2 regions of the Bradyrhizobium sp. USDA 3364 genome follow, and region 2 is predicted to be linked to the other one. Evidence: predicted binding sites of a transcription regulator. Region 2 holds the regulator's gene; the other holds the start of a gene.
What was found. Region 2 encodes PhoB, which activates phosphate uptake and scavenging genes when phosphate is short. Its sites were predicted from a motif close to TGTCATNNANCTGTCAT; they were not measured.
Positions count from the first base shown of each region.

Region 1: phnF (phosphonate metabolism transcriptional regulator PhnF) is a predicted target of PhoB. The motif match lies at 1,933-1,949, and genes of this name have one in related genera.

Region 1 is NZ_JBSRYG010000002.1:5,118,610-5,122,787, forward strand. Features, by position in the region: gene phnE (phosphonate ABC transporter, permease protein PhnE) at 1-154, shown strand, start outside; gene phnE (phosphonate ABC transporter, permease protein PhnE) at 151-999, shown strand; gene phnF (phosphonate metabolism transcriptional regulator PhnF) at 1,179-1,904, opposite strand; gene phnG (phosphonate C-P lyase system protein PhnG) at 2,009-2,470, shown strand; gene phnH (phosphonate C-P lyase system protein PhnH) at 2,475-3,083, shown strand; gene ACVILL_RS24245 (carbon-phosphorus lyase complex subunit PhnI) at 3,087-4,178, shown strand, end outside.
Region 2 is NZ_JBSRYG010000002.1:1,844,887-1,849,064, forward strand. Features, by position in the region: gene ACVILL_RS08590 (GcrA family cell cycle regulator) at 416-928, shown strand; gene phoB (phosphate regulon transcriptional regulator PhoB) at 1,275-1,985, opposite strand; gene phoU (phosphate signaling complex protein PhoU) at 2,118-2,834, opposite strand; gene pstB (phosphate ABC transporter ATP-binding protein PstB) at 2,855-3,673, opposite strand; gene pstA (phosphate ABC transporter permease PstA) at 3,670-4,178, opposite strand, start outside.

The sequences.
Region 1 (4,178 bases), 3.3 Mb from region 2:
CGGCATCGGGCAGGAGCTCGTGGTCGCGATCCGCAAATTCTACTATTCCGACGTCAGCGCCATCCTCGTCACCATCATCGTTACCGTCTTCATCATCGACATCTCGACCGGCTGGCTGCGCGGCCGGCTGTTCGGCAAGGAGAGCCGCCGATGAGCCAGATGCCGAAGCCGGACGCCGCGGAACTGCGTGCAAAATACCCCGGCGTGTTCGAGCGTCCTGCGTCGGCACGGCTGGCGATGCCGGCCATGATCGTGGCCGCGCTCGCGATCTTCGTCTACGGCCTGGTCGATCTCGATTTCTCGCCCTCCAGGCTGATCGGCGGCCTCAGCCAGCTCGGCTGGATCACCATGCTGATGATCCCGCCCAATCCCGGCTCGTCGTTCCCGCTCTACATGCAGGCGCTCGGCGAGACGCTGTCGATCGCGCTGCTCGGCACCACGCTCGCGGCGCTCCTGGCGCTGCCGGTCAGCCTGCTGGCTGCGCGCAACATCATCCCCTCGAACCTGATCCGCTTTCCGGTGCGCCGCTTCCTGGATTCGATCCGCGGCATCGACACGCTGATCTGGGCGCTGGTCTGGATCAACGTCGTCGGCCTCGGCCCGTTCGCCGGCGTGCTCGCGATCATGGTGTCCGACTTCGGCGCGTTCGGAAAGTTGTTCTCCGAGGCGATCGAGGCGGCCGACCGCAAGCAGGTCGAGGGCATCCGCGCCTCCGGCGGCAACGCACTGCATGAGATCCGCTTCGGCCTGCTGCCGCAGGTGCTGCCCGTGATCGCAGGCCAGGTGCTGTACTTCATCGAATCGAACACCCGCTCGGCCACCATCATCGGCATCGTCGGCGCCGGCGGCATCGGCCTGCAACTCGCCGAGCAGATCCGCGTGCTGGAATGGCAGAAGGTGTCGTTCCTGATCCTGATGATCCTGATCGCGGTCGCCGCGATCGACTTCATCTCGAGCAAGCTGCGCTTTGCCATCATCGGCCAGCGGGCGGTGGTGTAGCTGCTCCTTCGCCTGTCCTCGCGCGCGGCCGCCGCGGCGGCGCGCAGCCAAAATATCGAAAACAACCCCATGCAAAGGAGCTGGCGGCTGCCGGCGTTCGACGAGTCAACTTGACACGTCGGGCAACTCAGGGATACATTTCCAATATTCCGAAATCGTGCGGGCGAGGGCGTATGCCGTCACCCGTTCTCGACTAGAAACTCGACGCGCTCGGCGGCAAAGCGCGAGCGCTTGGTCACCAGCGGCTGGTCCAGCATGTCGACGTCGGTCGCGTCGACCACCAGCACCGGCCGGCCCAGCGGCAGGTCGAGCCGCGCGGCGTCGGTCGCATCGACGATCGCCGCGGTGATCCGCGTCGAGGAGCGGTGGTAATCCTTGACGCCGTAATGCCCGAGCAGCTTCGTCATGGAGCGAACGTCGGCGAACACATTGCCTGCGTCGGGAAACCGTTCGGCCGACAGCCAGGTGGTGGAAACGCAGATCGGCGTCCGGTCGGCGAGGCGCACCGCTTCGATCCGGATCAGCGGCGCGCCGATCTTCAGGCCCAGTTCACGCGCGATCTCGCGGTTGGCGATGTCGCTGCTTGCCTCGATCAACTGGCCGCGCGGCTCGTGGCCGCCGGCGCCGACGATCTCCGAGAATCGGGTGCGTGAGCGCAGGGGATAGGCGAGGCGCTGGGCCTCGACATAGGTGCCGCTGCCGCGCTCGGCGCGCACCAGGCCGCGCTCGGCCAATGCGGCGAGAGCCCGCCGTACGGTGTGGCGGTTGACCCGGTAGGTCTCGGCGATCTCCATCTCGCCCGGCAGCTTTTCGCCCGCGGCAAAGCGGCCGTCAGCGATACCGCGCTCGATGCCGTCGGCGACCTGCCGCCACAAGGCGACACCGGAACTTTCCTGCATGCTCATGTCGCGGTGATACCAGAAATCGTTGGTTTGTCACGAAACAGTCATGGCGCTCCGCTATCAAGTTGTCTATTATCATAGACAACTTGATGCAGACAAGGTTGCTCATGAGTTCGACCGGACCCAGCAGTAAACAGGCCCAGCGCAAGGCCGCGATGAGCGTGCTGGCGCACTCCGCCGCCGCCGACATCGCAGGCCGGCTGGCGGCGATCACGCTGCCTGCGCATGAGAATTTGCGCGAGCCGGAGAACGGCCTTGTGATGGTGCGCGGGCGAATCGGCGGCGACGGCGCGCCGTTCAATCTCGGCGAGGCGACGGTGTCGCGCGCCGCGGTGCGGCTTGCGACCGGCGAGGTCGGCTTCGGCTACACGCTCGGCCGCGATGCGAAGAAGGCGCAGATGATCGCGCTGTGCGACGCCATGGTGCAGTCGGCGGAGTTGTCCGGCGAGGTGGAGGCCAAGGTGATCGCGCCGCTGCGCCTCGCCATGAACGCCGAACGCAGCCGCAAGGCCGCCGAGACCGCGGCGACGCGGGTCGATTTCTACACGATGGTGCGCGGTGAGGGATGATGCAATGACGACGATTGCCGAAATGCCCGCGGGCTTTGCCGACAAGGTGCTGTCGGCGCAATCAACTTTCCGCTCCGTGATGGATGCGATGGCGCGGCCGGGCAGCGTGCAGCGCGTCGCCGCCAGCGTCGGAACGCCGGCCGGCATGATGCGCGGCGCGGCCGCGATCGCGCTAACGCTGTTCGATCACGACACGCCGATCTGGCTCGACGCCGCGATGTCGGCAACGCCCGATGTCGCCCGCTGGCTGAAGTTTCATGCCAGTGCGCCGGTGATCTCGGATTCCTCGATCGCGAGCTTCGCGCTGATCGGCGACGCCGCGAACCTGCCGGCGCTGGAACGCTTCGCGTTCGGCAGCAGCGAATATCCCGATCGCTCGACCACGCTGATCCTGCAGGTCGACAGCCTGGCGCAGGGCCCGGCCTTCGAGCTGAAGGGGCCCGGCATCGACGGCAGCGCGCTGCTGCAGGCGATGATCAAGCCGCGCGACCTGTTCCAGCGGCTGTCGATCAACGAGGCCCTGTTCCCGCGCGGCATCGATGTCGTGCTGGTCCATGACGACAATATTGTCGCGATCCCGCGCACCACGCGGCTGATCGCAAGCGGAGTGTGAGCGATGTATGTAGCCGTCAAGGGAGGCGAGCGCGCCATCGAGAACGCCCATCGCCTGCTCGCGCATGAGCGGCGCGGCGACCGCGATGTGCCCGAGGTGACGCTGGCGCAGATCTCCGAACAGCTCGCGCTCGGTGTCGACCGCGTGATGACCGAGGGCTCGCTGTACGACCGCGAGCTCGCGGCGCTGGCGATCAAGCAGGCGCGCGGCGACATGATCGAGGCGATCTTCCTGGCGCGCGCCTTCCGCGCGACGCTGCCGCGCTTCGGCGCCACCGAGCCGGTCAACACCGGCGAGATGCAGGTGCGGCGCCGGATCTCCTCGACCTTCAAGGACGTGCCGGGCGGCCAGATCCTGGGGCCGACCTTCGACTACACCCATCGCCTGCTCGATCCGCAGCTTGCGGAAGGCTTTGTGCCGGAGCAGCCGGCGACCGCGGAGGCCGCGCAGGCGGCCACGCCCCGGGTCACCGACATTCTCGGCCGCGACGGCCTGATCGAATCCTCGCCGCAGGCCGATGCCGACGCTGTGGTCGGCGACCTCACGCGCGAGCCGCTGAGCTTCCCGGCCGATCGCGATCTGCGGCTGCAGAATCTCGCGCGCGGTGATGAAGGCTTCCTGCTCGCACTCGGCTATTCGACGCAGCGCGGCTACGGCCGCAACCATCCCTTCGCCGGCGAGATCCGCTTCGGCGAGGTCGAGGTCGAATTCTTCGCCGAGGACGCTGGCTTCGCCGTACCGCTCGGCTCGATCGAATTGACCGAGTGCCAGATGGTCAACCAGTTCAAGGGCTCGACCACCGAGGCGCCGTGCTTCACCCGCGGCTATGGCCTGGCGTTCGGCCAGAGCGAGCGCAAGACCATGTCGATGGCGCTGGTCGACCGCGCACTGCGTGCAGGCGAGCTCGGCGAGGAGGCGGCGGCGCCGGCGCAGGACGAGGAGTTCGTGATGTCGCACTCCGACAATGTGCAGTCGACCGGCTTCGTCGAGCATCTCAAGCTGCCGCATTACGTCGACTTCCAGTCCGAGCTCGGCCTGCTGCGCAAGCTGCGGCAGGAATTTGCCGAAGCCAATCAGGCTCCGGAACTGCGGGAG
Region 2 (4,178 bases):
GGCCGCCTTTGCGGGCGGCACGTGGCCAACATTCTATGCTGCGGCGGGTCAGTGTCAATCGCCAGGAGCCGCCGTTTGCCGGCCTTCCTGCGATGCGCAGCGTACACAATCCGTAGCATTCCGGTGCGGTGGAAAAGCCTCATTGCAATGCTTAACTGTGCTGGAACATGTGGACGCACGGCCGCGGACTCTTGCGCCAGAGTCACGCCATATTGTAGCGTTTGGCCTGTCGGGTACGACATCTCGTGCGGCAGTACTGGACCCTCTAAGTAGCCTTCGTGTCTCGCGTAAACGTTCGGGCGCAACACCGTGCCCGGCGAGGGCTAAGGGATTCTGGCCGCAGGGATATTTGTCCAGATTTGGCTCGCAGCGCCGCTCCAATGACTGGCCGGCGCCATGCGAAAGGAAGAATGCGATGACGGTATTGACCTGGTCCGACGATCGCGTCGAGCAGCTGAAGAAGCTCTGGGAGTCTGGCCTTTCGGCCAGCCAGATCGCAGCGGAACTTGGCAATGTGACGCGAAACGCCGTGATCGGCAAAGTGCACCGGCTCGGCCTCTCCGGTCGCGCCAAAGCACCCTCCACGGCGGCGCCGCGGCAGCGCAAGGCGCGTCCCGCTCAGCACATGATGCGGGTGGCGCGCCCGGTCTCGCGCGGCAACACCGCGCTCGCGCACGCCTTCGAGGTCGAGATGGAGCCCGATCCGATCTCCTACGACAACGTGGTGCCGATGAGCCAGCGGCTGTCGCTGCTCGAGCTCAACGAGGCCACCTGTCACTGGCCGGTCGGCGATCCCTCGAGCCCGGAATTCTTCTTCTGCGGCGGCAAGGCGCTCGCCGGCCTGCCCTATTGCGCGCATCACTCGCGCGTCGCCTACCAGCCCGCCGCCGATCGCCGCCGGCCGTCGGCGAAACCACAGATCAAGTAGCACTCGGGAAGCTAGCCTGGACTGCAAAACAAATCCCCGCGCAAGCGGGGATTTTTTGTGTGATGCGTAGCCCGGATGGAGCGCAGCGCACGACGTGAGGTGAGCACGCACGTCGGGCTCCCTCCCCCCCCCCTTGCGGGGGAGGGTTGGGGAGAGGGGTACCGCTTGCTCCGCTGATTATCGATCGCGAAGAATGCACCGTCGGTTCGGTTGAGGACGTCGCTACACGCCTTACGCCACAGCCCGGGGCTCACCCCTCTCCCCACCCTCCCCCGCAAGGGGGGAGGGAGCCAGACAGTGTGCTCACCTCACGTGATAGCGAACCAACTCACATCACCAGCCGCCGTTACGGTTGCGGCTCGGCTTTGGCAAACCGGTCGTCGAGCGCATAGCCGGCGCCGCGCACGGTGCGGATCGGGTCCTGCTCGCGGCCCGGATTGAGCAGCTTGCGCAGGCGGCCGATATGCACGTCGACGGTGCGCTCATCGATGTAGATGTCGCGGCCCCAGACGCTGTCGAGAAGCTGCTCGCGGCTGAACACGCGGCCGGGATGCTCGAGGAAGAACTCGAGCAAACGATACTCGGTCGGACCGAGATCGATCGGACGGCCCGAGCGCGCCACGCGGCGCTTCTCGCGGTCGAGCTCGATGTCGCCATAGGTCAGCACGGTCGCCAGCCGCTCCGGGCTCGCGCGGCGCAGCAGGCCCTTCACCCGCGCCAGCAGTTCCGGCACCGAGAACGGCTTGACGATGTAATCGTCGGCGCCGGTAGCAAGCCCGCGCACGCGCTCGCTCTCCTCGCCGCGCGCGGTCAGCATGATGATCGGAAGCTGCTTGGTTTCGGGCCGCGCCCGCAGGCGGCGGCACAGCTCGATGCCGGACAGGCCCGGCAGCATCCAATCGAGCACCACGAGGTCGGGGACGCGCTCCTTCAGACGGGTGTCGGCATCGTCGCCGCGCCCAACCGTTTCGACATCGTAGCCTTCCGCATCGAGGTTGTAGCGCAACAGCGTCGTCAGCGCTTCCTCGTCTTCGACTACCAGAATGCGTGCGCTCATCGGTCTAAGTTCTTTCTTTGTGGTGATCCGTTGCCCAGACGCAAACCGAAACGCTCACTTCTCTCGAGCACGATCCTCGCGCAAACGCTTTGTCGCGAAGACAATCCGGTTTCCGCTATTGGAGATCATGCCCTAGTTACCCGGCACCGTGGTGGCAAAAGTCGTCATGTCGCCCTTGGGGCGCTTGTCGGTGATCTGCTGGCCCTCGATCATGTAGAACACGGTCTCGGCGATATTGGTGGCGTGGTCGCCGATGCGCTCGATGTTCTTGGCGCAGAACATCAGATGGATGCAGAACGAGATGTTGCGCGGATCCTCCATCATGTAGGTGAGCAGTTCGCGGAACAGCGAGGTGCAGATCGCGTCGACCTCCTCGTCGCCCTTCCAGACGTTCATCGCCGCCGGCAGATCGTGCGCGGCGTAGGCGTCGAGCACCGACTTGACCTGCGACAGCACGAGGTCGGTCATGTGCTCCAGGCCGCGGATCAGCTTCAACGGCTGGAAATCGCTCTCCAGCGCCGCGACGCGCTTGCCCATGTTCTTGGCGAGGTCGCCGATCCGCTCGAGGTCGGTGGCGACTCGCATCGCGCTGACGATCTCGCGCAGGTCGATCGCCATCGGCTGGCGGCGGGCGATCGTCAGCACCGCGCGCTCTTCGATGACGCGCTGCAGATTGTCGATGTCGATGTCGGCGGCGACCACGCGCTTGCCGAGCGCGACGTCGCGACGGATCAGCGCATCGACCGATTCGGTAATCATCCGTTCGACGAGGCCGCCCATCTCGGCGACCAGGCGGGTCAACTCCTGCAGGTCGCTGTCGAATGCCTTGGCGGTATGTTCAGAAGCCATCGCTTGTCTCCTCAGCCCGGTCAACCAAACCGGCCGGTGATGTAGTCCTGGGTGCGCCGATCGCTCGGGGAGGTGAAGATCTTGTTGGTGTCGTCGAACTCGATCAGCTCGCCGAGATACATGAAGGCGGTCTTGTCGGAGACGCGCGCCGCCTGCTGCATGTTGTGGGTGACGATCGCGATCGTGTAGTCCTCGGAGAGCTCCTGGATCAGCTCCTCGACCTTGGCGGTCGAGATCGGATCGAGCGCCGAGCACGGCTCGTCGAACAGGATCACCTCGGGACGCACCGCCACGGTGCGCGCGATGCACAGCCGCTGCTGCTGGCCGCCGGAGAGCGACAGGCCGGAGGCGTTCAGCTTGTCCTTGACCTCGTTCCACAGCGCGCCGCCGCGCAGCGCCTTCTCGACCCGGTCGTCCATCTCGGACTTCGAGATCTTCTCGTAGAGGCGGATGCCGAATGCGATGTTCTCGTAGATCGTCATCGGAAACGGCGTCGGCTTCTGGAACACCATGCCGACCCGCGCGCGCAGCAGGTTGAGGTCGAGCTTGGGATCGAGGATGTTGGTCTGGTCCAGCATCAGCTGGCCGACGGCGCGCTGGCCCGGATACAGATCATACATCCGGTTGAAGATGCGCAGCAGGGTCGACTTGCCGCAGCCCGACGGGCCGATGAACGCCGTGACGCGGTTGGTGCCCAGCGTCAGGTTGATGTTCTTCAGCGCATGGTGCTCGCCGTAATAGAAGTTGAGGTTGCGCACCGTGACTTTCGGCGGCGCTTCCGGAAGCGGAACCTGGGGAACGTGGCCCGCGGCAGTCGTGGAGACGGAAAGCTCGGTCATTTTGCGGCCCTTTCGGCACCAAGGATACGCGCGCCGATATTCAACGCGAGCACGGTGAATGTGATGAGCAGTGCGCCGCTCCACGCCAGTTCTTTCCAGTAGGCGTAGGGGCTCTGCACGAAGTTGTTGATGGTCACCGGCAGGTTGGCCATCGTCTTGGTCAAATCCCAGCTGAAGAACTGGTTCGACAGCGCGGTGAACAGCAGCGGCGCGGTTTCGCCGGCGACGCGCGCGGTCGCCAGCAGCACACCGGTGATCAGACCCGACCGGGCCGCACGATAAGCGATCCGCTTGATCACCAGCGAACGCGGCAGGCCGAGCGCCGAGGCCGCCTCGCGCAGCGGATTGGGCACCAGCAGCAGCATGTCCTCGGTGGTGCGCAGCACGACCGGGATCACGATGACGGCGAGCGCCAGCGCACCGGCGATCGCCGAGAAGCCGCGCATCGGGACCACGACCGCGCCATAGATGAACAGGCCGATGATGATCGAGGGCGCGCTGAGCA